2 regions of the Pseudomonas ulcerans genome follow, and region 1 is predicted to be linked to the other one. Evidence: riboswitches for the same ligand, from Rfam matches in the RefSeq annotation. Region 1 holds a riboswitch; the other holds the start of a gene.
What was found. A riboswitch is a leader RNA that binds a small molecule or an ion and turns the genes downstream of it on or off. The one in region 1 is predicted to bind cobalamin.

Region 1 (5,304 bases):
TGATGCCCTGCAATCGGGGGACCTGGTGTTCTTTGCGACGAACGGCAGCGGGCAGGTGAACCATGCCGGGATCTACGTCGGCGAAGGGCGCTTCGTGCATGCGCCGTCCACTGGCGGGACGGTGCGCCTGGATTACCTGTCGAACAACTACTGGCAGCGTTCGTACCTCAATGCCAAGCGGGTGCTGAAGGCACCGGAGCATCTGGCGCACAACCCGTAGCCTTGTGCCCTGGCCGATGGCCTCATCGCCGGCAATGCCCGCGTTGAGGCCGGCACAGGCTAGCGCGCCTTGCTCACCCGCCAGACCACATTCCCCACGTCATCCGCCACCAGCACGCCCCCACGCTGGTCGGTGACGACCCCTACCGGCCGCCCCATCGCCTTGCCGTCGTCGTTCAGGAAGCCCGTCAGCAGGTCGATTGGCTTGCCCGCCGGCTTGCCGTCCGTGCTGAAGGGCACGAACAGCACCTTGTAGCCGCTGTGCGGCTTGCGGTTCCACGAGCCATGCTGGCCGATCAGCGCACCCTGGTCGAACGGCGGCGGCAGTGTCCCGTCGGCGAAAGCCAGGCCCAGCGAAGCCGTGTGCGGGCCCACCGCGTAGTCCGGCACCAGCGCCTCGGCCACCAGGTTCGGGTTGCCGGGCTGGACCCGCACGTCGACATGCTGGCCGTAGTAGCTGTACGGCCAGCCATAGAACCCGCCGTCACGTACCGAGGTGATGTAGTCCGGCACCAGGTCGCTGCCGATCTCGTCACGCTCGTTCACGGCCGTCCATAGCTGCCCGCTGCGCGGCTCCCAGGCCAGGCCATTGGGATTGCGCAGGCCGGAGGCGAACACCCGGTGCTGGCCCGTCGCCGGATCGACTTCCCAGATCGCCGCGCGCTCCGTCTCCTTGTCCATGCCGTTCTCGGCAACGTTGCTGTTGGAGCCGACGGTGACATACAGCTTCTTGCCATCGCGGCTGGCAATCACGTTCTTGGTCCAGTGGTGGTTGAGCGGGCCACCCGGAAGATCGGTGACCGCTTCACCGGGCCCGTCCAGCGAGGTCGCACCGTCCTGGTACTTGAAGCGCAGCAGGCGGTCGGTGTCGGCGACGTACAGATCGTTGCCGACCAGGGCCATGCCGAACGGCGAATTCAGATCCTTGAGGAACACCGTGCGGGTTTCCGCCACGCCGTCCCTGTCGGCATCCCGCAGGAGAGTGATGCGGTTGGCGCTGGGCACCCCGGCGCCGGCCTTGGCCATGACCTTGTTCATAACCCAGCCGCGGATGCCCTTGCCGTCCTCGGGTTTCTCCGGGGCATTGGTTTCCGCCACCAGTACATCGCCGTTGGGTAGCACATGGAGCCAGCGCGGATGGTCCAGTCCGCTGGCGAAGGCCACTACCTGCGTGCCCTGGGCGGTGACGGGTTTGGTGCCTTCCGGCCAGCCCACGGCCGGAGCGATGTTCACCGTGGGGATCAGGGTCTTGTTCGGTTCCGGCAGTTGCGGCGACGGGCCGCTGCCATCGGTGACCTGCAGGCGGGCGGATTCGCCGCAGGCGGTCAGGCCGGCGGCGATGGCCAGCAGGACTGCAAGGCGCAGTGAGGACATGCTCGACTCCTTCGCGTAACGGGGGTGTTACAGGTCAGAGGCGGGGCGGAGGCGGGAGGTTCAGTCGAGTGTTCAGGAATGAGGGCGGCCATCCTGGCCAATCGCCGGGATGGCCGGCGATTGGTTTCAGGGGATCAGACCTGCTTCAGCAGCAGCGCCACTCCGGGATAGTACTGCCCGAACTCGTCATGCAACTTGCGATACCCGTACGGAAAACACCAGGCGATGGCGCAGGCGTTGTGCTTCTGCAGGTCATCCACCATGTCCTGCAGTTCTTCCGGGCTGGCATGCTTTTCCAGCTTGACCGGGCTGACGAACAGCGCGGCGAGCTTCAGCTGGCTCGCATAGGCAATGCCCTTGGCCACCGCCCCGGCTTCCTGCAAGGCGCTGCTGAGGTCCAGGCGGCCCACCTTGGGCCAGCGCTGCTCGGCATGCAGGTAGGCCGATTCGTCACGGCTGGCGATCAGCAGATCGCACTGCGCCCCACGTTCGCCTTCATCGCGCTGTTTCTTGCTCTGGTAGCCTTGCAAGGTCACCAGTTCGGCCTGCCAGATGGCTGCGGAGAGGGTGCCGAGGTTGGCCTGGACGCCTTGCCAGTAAGGACCTTCGCCATCGCCCAGGACCTGGTTGAAGCGCTCGATGGACTCCCCCCAGCGTTCCAGTGCCGGACGCAGGAATTCGAGTCGGGGATTGTTGAGAATCAGGCCTTGCATGCTGCTCTCCTTTCGTAGTTTTTGTACGAGTACAGCGGAAAACCATGGCGATTTGATATCACTGTGGCACAGCCTGCGGATAGTGCCATTGGTCCGGCCTGTGACGGGCGTCTCCAATTGACGCTCAGTGCCCAACCCTCTAACCTTCGCGACTTGTTTCAGGTGCTCTGTGACCTTGCGGTCGACAGGGTGAAACAGGGAAGCCGGTGGGCACGCGCGACGTGCGATCCCGGCGCTGCCCCCGCAACGGTAGATGAGGCAAGACCGCGCAAGGCCACTGGGTTTCCGACCCGGGAAGGCGCCCGGTCGGGATCGCGATCCACTCATGAGCCCGGAGACCGGCCTGCAAACAGTCAACGGCATCACGGAGGGTGATGCGCGGTTTGCCGGGCCCCGTCGCCCGCCGCCTGCGCCTGTCCCGCCGTGCCCACCTTTCCAGCTGTCGTCGCTTCCCGCCTGTCGACAGTGGCCCGCGGAGACCCCCGATGAGCGAATCCCCCGAACGTGACGAACGCCACCTGGCGCGCATGCAGCGCAAGAAAGCGGTGATCGACGAGCGCATCGCCAACGCCCCCAACGAATGCGGCCTGCTGCTGGTGCTCAGCGGCAACGGCAAGGGCAAGAGCAGCTCGGCCTTCGGCATGCTCGCCCGCGCCCTCGGCCATGGCATGCAGTGCGGCGTGGTGCAGTTCATCAAGGGCCGCAACGCCACCGGCGAGGAACTGTTCTTCCGCCGTTTCCCCGAGCAGGTGCGTTACCACGTGATGGGCGAGGGCTTCACCTGGGAAACCCAGGACCGCCAGCGCGACATCGCCGCCGCCGAAGCGGCCTGGGCCGTGTCGCGGCAACTGTTGCAGGACCCGAGCATCGGCTTCGTGGTGCTGGATGAATTGAACATCGCCCTCAAGCATGGCTACCTTGACCTGGATCAGGTGCTCGGCGACCTCCAGGCCCGTCCGCCGATGCAGCACGTGATCGTTACCGGCCGCGGCGCCAAGGACGAGATGATCGAGCTGGCCGACACCGTCACCGAGATGGGCATGGTCAAGCATGCCTTCCAGGCCGGCATCCGTGCCCAGAAGGGCGTCGAGCTATGAGTGACACCCGGCATTGCCCGGCGGTACTGATCGCCGCGCCGGCCTCCGGTCAGGGCAAGACCACCGTGACCGCGGCCCTGGCCCGCCTGCATCGCAACCAGGGGCGCAAGGTCCGTGTGTTCAAGTGCGGACCGGACTTTCTCGATCCGATGATTCTCGAACGCGCCAGCGGCGCGCCGGTGTACCAGCTCGACCTGTGGATGGTCGGCGCCGGGGAAAGCCGTCGCCTGCTCTGGGAAGCCGCCGGCGAGGCCGACCTGATCCTTATCGAAGGGGTGATGGGCCTGTTCGACGGCACTCCGTCCAGCGCCGACCTGGCCCGCCATTTCGGCGTGCCGGTGCTGGCGGTGATCGACGGCACCGCCATGGCCCAGACCTTCGGCGCCCTGGCCCTGGGCCTGGCGCGCTACCAGGCCGACCTGCCGTTCGCCGGCGTGCTGGCCAACCGTGTCGGCTCGCTGCGCCATGCGCAGCTGCTGGAAGGCAGCCTCACCGAAGGCCTGCGCTGGTACGGCGGGTTGTCCCGGGAGACCGGGATCGAGCTGCCGAGCCGCCACCTGGGACTGGTCCAGGCCAGCGAACTGAGCGACCTCGACCTGCGCCTCGACGCCGCTGCCAAGGCCCTGGGCGACAGCTGCCAGTCGTCCCTGCCGCCGCCAGTGGCGTTCGCTGCCCCCGAGGCGCATGCCGTCGAGCCGCGCCTGGCCGGCGTGCGCATCGCCGTGGCCCGTGACGAAGCCTTCGCCTTCACCTATGGCGCCAACCTCGACCTGCTGAGGGCGATGGGTGCCGAGCTGAGCTTCTTCTCGCCGATCCATGACCGCGAACTGCCGGCGGCGGACAGCCTGTACCTGCCCGGCGGCTACCCCGAGCTGCACCATCACGCCCTGGCCGCCAACGCGCCGATGCTGGCGGCCATCCGTGCCCATCACCAGGCCGGCAAGCCCGTGCTTGCCGAGTGCGGCGGCATGCTCTACCTGCTCGATGCCTTGACCGATGTCGCCGGCGAGCGCGCCGAACTGGCCGGCCTGCTGGCGGGCGAGGCGGTGATGCAGAAGCGCCTGGCGGCCCTGGCCCTGCAGGCGGTGGAACTGCCGGAAGGCACCCTGCGCGGCCATACCTACCATCATTCCCTGACCAGCACCGAGCTGGAACCGATCGCCCGCGGGCAGAGCCCCAACGGCGGGCGCGGTGCGGAAGCGGTGTACCGCAGCGGGCGCCTGACCGCCTCGTACGTGCACTTCTACTTCCCCTCCAACGCCGATGCGACGGCGGCGCTGCTGGCACCATGAGCGAACACGCCTACAGCGAAGCCGAGCGCGCGGCGATCTACCGCGCCATCGGCGAGCGTCGCGACATGCGTCATTTCAGTGGCGGCGAGGTTGCCCCGGAGCTGCTCGCACGCCTGCTGGAAGCCGCGCACCAGGCCCCCAGCGTCGGCCTGATGCAGCCCTGGCGCTTCATCCGCATCACTTGCCGCGACCTGCGCCAGCGCATCCAGGCCCTGGTCGAGGACGAACGCCTGCGCACCGCCGAGGCGCTGGGGCAACGTTCCGACGAATTCATGCAACTCAAGGTCGAAGGCATCAACGACTGCGCCGAACTGCTGGTGGCGGCGCTGATGGACAAGCGCGAAGCGCATATCTTCGGCCGCCGCACCCTGCCGGAAATGGACCTGGCCTCGCTCTCCTGCGCGATCCAGAACCTCTGGCTGGCCGCTCGCGGCGAAGGCCTGGGCATGGGCTGGGTGTCGCTGTTCGACCCACAGGCGCTGGCCGAGCTGCTGGGCATGCCGGCCGGGGCCAAGCCGCTGGCGATCCTCTGCCTGGGCCCGGTACGCGCGTTCTACCCGGCGCCGATGCTGGCCCTGGAAGGCTGGATCACGCCGCGACCGCTGGCCG
Region 2 (5,304 bases), on a different contig from region 1:
CCGGCGCATCCAGCGGCGAGATGGCGTAGCGGGGCGCATAGCCGGCCGCGAGGAAGACTTCGTTGCCGTGCTCCAGCGGCGCGCCGAGGGCCGAGAGCAGGGCATGCAGGGTGCCGGGACCGGGCTTGGCACGGCCGGTCTCCACGCAGCTCAGGTGGCGCTGGGAAATACCGGTCATCAGCGCCAGGTCGAGCTGGCTCAGGCCGGCCTGCCGACGCAGCTGGCGCAGGTGCTGGCCGGCGGGGAGTGTCGAGGCGGGATGGGCGTGGTGGAAGGGTGGCGGGTTCATGGGGCGACTCTGTCCGTCCTTGTGTGCGGTGTCCATGACCTCCCAGGTCATTGAGAGGCGAGCCAGCCTATCACTACCTTTGCCGGGACACACTAACCGGAGACACCCCCATGGTTCGCCTCATCGCGCTGGCAATACTGGTACCACTCACCTTCTACACCGCCTGGACGATCGCCACCGCCGAGCAGTCGCTGCTGGCCTTCGGCCTGGAGCTGATCTCCAGCCCCGACACCGCCCAGCTGGTCATCGACCTGTACCTGATGGCCGGCCTGGCCGGTTTCTGGATGGTCCGGGACAACCGCCAGCGCGGCGGCTCGACCCGGGCGCTGGTGCCTTATCTGTTGCTGACGGCCCTGTTCGTCTCGCTGGGGCCGCTGCTGTACCTGGCGGTTCGTGGCGTGGCGCAGGGGCAGCGGGCGTGAGCGACAGCCTTGCGGTCTACGCCCTGTGCGTGGTGGTCCTGTTCGCCAAGATGCTAGCGGTGTCCTGTTACCAGGGCTACTTCCGCCTGCGCCTCAAGGCCTTCGTCAATCCGGAGGACGCCGCCGTGTTCCAGCGGCGTGCGATGGCGACCGAGCACCCGGAGGTGATACGGGCCTCGAAGGTCTGGGCCAACGACCTGGAGAACATCCCGGTGTTCTTCGCCCTCGGCGCGCTGGCGGTCGCCCTCGATGTGCCGGCGGCCTGGTGCATGGCGTCATGCGTGCTGTTCACCCTGGCGCGGATCCTTCACACGCTGGCCTACCTCGCCCGCTGGCAGCCGTGGCGGACGCTGTTCTACGGTGTCGGGACGGCATGCCTGCTGGGGATTGGCGTGATTATCACGGTTGCTGCGCTGGAGATGCTGGAGCGGCATTGACGCCCTCCAGCGTGGCAAAGGAAATGTCCTTGGCCGTGAGCAGGAAGTCACTCATGTACGGCACCTCCAGCATGTCGCTGCGTACCGCCGCGTACAGCGTGGCCTGCAGGCCGTCCTGGCCCAGGCGCCTGGCAATCACGTAGCCGCGGGCGGTGTATTCGTGCAATGCCCAGTTCGGCAGGCAGCAGACGCCACGGCCGCTGGCCACCAGTTGCATCATCATCACCGTCATTTCGGCGGTGCGTACCTGGGCCGGCTCGACGTCGGCCGGGTCGAGGAAGCGGGTGAAGATGTCCAGGCGATCGCGCTCGATCGGGTAGGTGATCAGGGTCTGGCCGGCGAGGTCGGCCGGTTCCAGGCACGGCTTCCTGCGCAGGGCATGGTGCTTGTCGAGGGCGAGCATGGCCTCGTAGCCGAACAGCGGCACGTAGGTGATGCCGGGCAGGGGCAGCGGGTCGGAGGTCACCACCAGGTCGAGGTCGCCGCGCTCCAGGGCCGGCAGCGGCGCGAACGCCAGGCCCGAGGCGAGGTCCAGTTCCACCTCCGGCCAGGCGCTGCGGAATTCGTCCAGCGAGGGCATCAGCCACTGGTAGCAGCTGTGGCACTCGATCGCGATGTGCAGGCGGTCGGCGCTGCCGCCCAGCAGCTTGCTCAGGTTGCGCTCGGTGGTGCGGATCAGCGGCAGCACCTGGTCGGCCAGTTGCAGCAGCTTGAGGCCGGCGGTGGTGAAACGCACCGGCCGGGACTTGCGCACGAACACCGGCAAGCCGAGGCGATGTTCCAGTTCGCGGAACTGATGCGACAGCGCCGACTGGGTCAGGTGCAGGCGCTCGGCGGCCTCGGGCAGGCTGTTGGTTTCGCGCAGGGCATGGAGCGTGCGCAGGTGTCTCAAGTCGATCATGAGCGGACGTCGACCCCCGTCGAACAATACGCGGGAGAGACGCACGGACAGGCATCGGCATGCCCCGCGCAGGCACGGGACAAGCACCCTGGACAGGGCAAAGGATGGCCATCCCGGACACCCCGCCGGTTGGTGAATGTTTGCCGGCAGGTCTCCTGACTGATGCGTCATGGCCCGGCTCCAGCCTTCCCGGACTCTGTCCAGTGGCGTTTCAGGAGCGGGCTCGGCACCTACAGTTGCGGGGGCAGTTCCGTTTGGCTCGCGTGCTGGCGAGCGACGGATTCCCTATTAATTCCGAGGTGGAAACCGGCGGGCGGCATGGTAGACCATCGGGCCGGGCAGGGAAAGGTTGCCATGCCGGGCTGGTGGTGAGGGACAGATTTCGTTACGTTACGACCGCATGTCACGCAAGGAAGCCCCTCCATGTTCAGCCAATGCTGGCGCTACACCCTGGCAGGTTGCCTGCTTTCACCGCTCTGCGCCGCCGATGGATTCCACATCGATCCTCAGGCCGACAGCTTCTACCAGCAGGCCGTCCCGTATCTGCAGAAGGCCAACAGCAAGTTCGAGGCCGTGACGGCGATCACGCCAGGGACCAGCGCGGAGGAAAAGCGGCGATCCCTGGATAGCGCCGCTGAAGCCGGTGAGACGCTCAAGCCGGCGATACCCTTGCTTGAGCAGGCAGCGGCCCTCGATCACCCTGTCGCCCAGTACCGCCTCGGACTGATCTACGTGCTGTTGGAACCGAACGACGTGACACGGGAAAAAGCCTGTTCCCTGTTCGAGCGCAGCCTGGGCCGCGGCTTCGCTCCGCCGGCACTGGAGATCGCCTCCTTCTGCCCGGCCTACACCGACACACCCGAGTACAAGTTGGCGCTGCAGGTCGTTGAGACCAGCATGCCCCGGTACGAGCGCTACTTCCCGCAGCCTGCCAGCTTGCTCGAATGCAAGCGTGAAACGCCTCCAGGCCTGGGCATGCAGTGGGGCAGCAGTCGTGACTTCCAGGCCGAGATCTACCGGTTGCAGGGCGATGGCAATCGCGCCCGACGCGCCGAGTACTACCGCAAGGCCCTCGATCTCAACGACTGCTACAAGGCGAAGAAACGGCTGGCGATCATGGCCAGTTGATCCTCCACGCCGTCTCGGATGCGCTAATTTCGATCCAGTATCGAACCCGGGCCGGCCTGGCCTGTCGAAGGCCGCATTCTCACAGACCGAATAGGAAACTCATGACAAGGATGGTTGCACTACTCGCCCTGCTGGGCACCCTGGCGTCGACAGCGGCACTGGCCGCCTCCGATTGCCCTGTTCCCCAAGGCATGCAGGCCTCCGTCGACCTGGCCAAGCAAGCACTCCGGGCCCGGGAGGCGGGGGTGACCAAGCGCGACCTGCTCACCTATGCGCCGCCCGTGTCCGACGTGCAGATGCCCGAGGTATTCAAGGCGATTGTCGATGAGGTCTACGATTTCCCGCCTCTGCGTCCCGAGGTGTATGCCGCCTACCGCTTCGAGCATTGCTTCGTATCGCAGCAACACGGGGAGCAACTGGCCAGTCTGAAGTTCGCCGATGTCTATCCGCTGTTGAAGCAGTGCGAGCAGGTCGATCCGGAAGGTGCGCGGCCACCGTGCGCGATGCGTGCGTTGCACAAGGTGACCGGTATTCCGGAATGAGGTTTCAGGCCGTGTCGCCGGTCCCCCGCAGCAGGTCGGCGCTGGCGCTGCCCGGTTCGTCATGTAGCGAAATCCGCGAGGTCTCCGGCAATGCCAGCCCACCCAGCAGCGCCACCAGCGCAATCACCACCAGGTAGAACGCCGGCGCCAGGCTGCTGCCGCTGAGGCCGATCAACCAGGTCGCCATCAGCGGCGCGGTGCCGCCGAACAGGGTGTAAGCGACGTTATAGGTCATCGCCGAGGCGGTGTAGCGGGTGCGGGTCGGGAATACTTCGGAGAGCAGGGCGGCGGTGACCACCCCGGACATCACCGCGCCCACCGCCAGCAGGATGACCCCGCACACCGCGGCCGGCACGCTGCCGGAGCTGGCCAGCCAGTACGCCGGGAAGACCATGAGGATCACCCACAGGCAGGTCACGCCGATGGTCCGCCGGCGTCCGAAGCGATCGGCGAAGGCACCTGCCGCCGGGCAGGCGCCGGCGGCGAACAGCAGGGCGATGGTCGACACCATGAGCGCCTGCGCCCGGCTCAGGTGGCCGACCACCTGCAGGTAGGTGGCGAAGTAGGTGGTGAACATGTAGAACGACAGCGCCGTCAGGGAAATGAACGCGCCCAGGCGCAGCATCACGCCTTTCTGCTGGGCCAGGGTCTCGCGCAGCGGTGAATGGGCGTGCTCCTTCTGCTCGGCCATGGCCAGGCGGAACGCCGGCGTTTCCTCCATCCGCCAGCGCAGGTACAGGCCGACCACACCCAGCGGTGCCGCCACCAGGAACGGCACGCGCCAGCCCCACTGGGCCATGGCCTCGGGCGCCAGGCTGGCCTCCAGCAGATAGGCGATCACCGCCGCGCTGGCGAACGCCGAGAAGGTCGACACCGGCAGGAAGCTGCCATACCAGCCGCGACGGTGATTCGGCGCATGCTCCATCAGGTAGGCGCAGGCCCCGGCGTACTCGCCGCCGGCGGAGAAGCCCTGGACGCAGCGGGTCAAGGTCAGCAGCACCGGTGCCAGCAGGCCGATGCTGGCGTAGGTCGGCAGCAGGCCGATCACCGTGGTGGCGCCGGCCATCATCAGCACGGTGATCGACAGCACGCGCTTGCGTCCCAGCCGGTCGCCCATCGCCCCGAACACGATCCCGCCCAGCGGGCGCAGGGCGAAGGCCACGGCGAATACGGCGAAGGTCTGCAGCAGGGCGGCGTTGGGGTCGTCGCTGGCGAAGAACTGCCTGGCGATGATGGTGGCGAGGAAGCCGTAGACGGCGAAGTCGAACCATTCGACGAAGTTGCCCACGGCCGCTGCCGCAGTCACTTTGCGCAAGGTGGCGGGGGATACGGTGATCGTTTCACTCATGACCGGTGCTCTCCTGGATTGTTCTTCCGGCAAAGGATGGGCAGTGGATGAAGTGCTGCGGGATGCGGTCTTGTAGGTTTCGCGCACGATGGAATGCACACCTGCCGGCCGGCAAGGTGCGTGTCTCGTTCAGGATGGTGGGGGTCGTATCGGGTGTGGATCGAAGGTGGCCCAGCCTTGCTCCCGGGCCTGGGCGCTCACTCCGATGAGCAATCGCAGCGCTGCCGATCGTTCAGC

Region 2: it holds a riboswitch for cobalamin, as region 1 does, so the genes downstream of both, V0R59_RS25450 (LysR family transcriptional regulator) here and cobO (cob(I)yrinic acid a,c-diamide adenosyltransferase) in region 1, are expected to answer to the same signal.

Annotation. Positions count from the first base shown of each region.
Region 1 is NZ_JAZDQN010000034.1:20,635-25,938, forward strand. It holds gene V0R59_RS23885 (C40 family peptidase) at 1-220, shown strand, start outside; gene V0R59_RS23890 (PQQ-dependent sugar dehydrogenase) at 280-1,593, opposite strand; gene V0R59_RS23895 (hypothetical protein) at 1,728-2,306, opposite strand; cobalamin riboswitch at 2,450-2,667, shown strand; gene cobO (cob(I)yrinic acid a,c-diamide adenosyltransferase) at 2,792-3,403, shown strand; gene V0R59_RS23905 (cobyrinate a,c-diamide synthase) at 3,400-4,695, shown strand; gene bluB (5,6-dimethylbenzimidazole synthase) at 4,692-5,304, shown strand, end outside.
Region 2 is NZ_JAZDQN010000039.1:46,369-51,672, reverse strand. It holds gene V0R59_RS25465 (helix-turn-helix domain-containing protein) at 1-289, opposite strand, end outside; gene V0R59_RS25460 (DUF2834 domain-containing protein) at 400-711, shown strand; gene V0R59_RS25455 (MAPEG family protein) at 708-1,148, shown strand; gene V0R59_RS25450 (LysR family transcriptional regulator) at 1,111-2,049, opposite strand; cobalamin riboswitch at 2,178-2,375, opposite strand; gene V0R59_RS25445 (hypothetical protein) at 2,473-3,177, shown strand; gene V0R59_RS25440 (hypothetical protein) at 3,288-3,719, shown strand; gene V0R59_RS25435 (MFS transporter) at 3,724-5,067, opposite strand.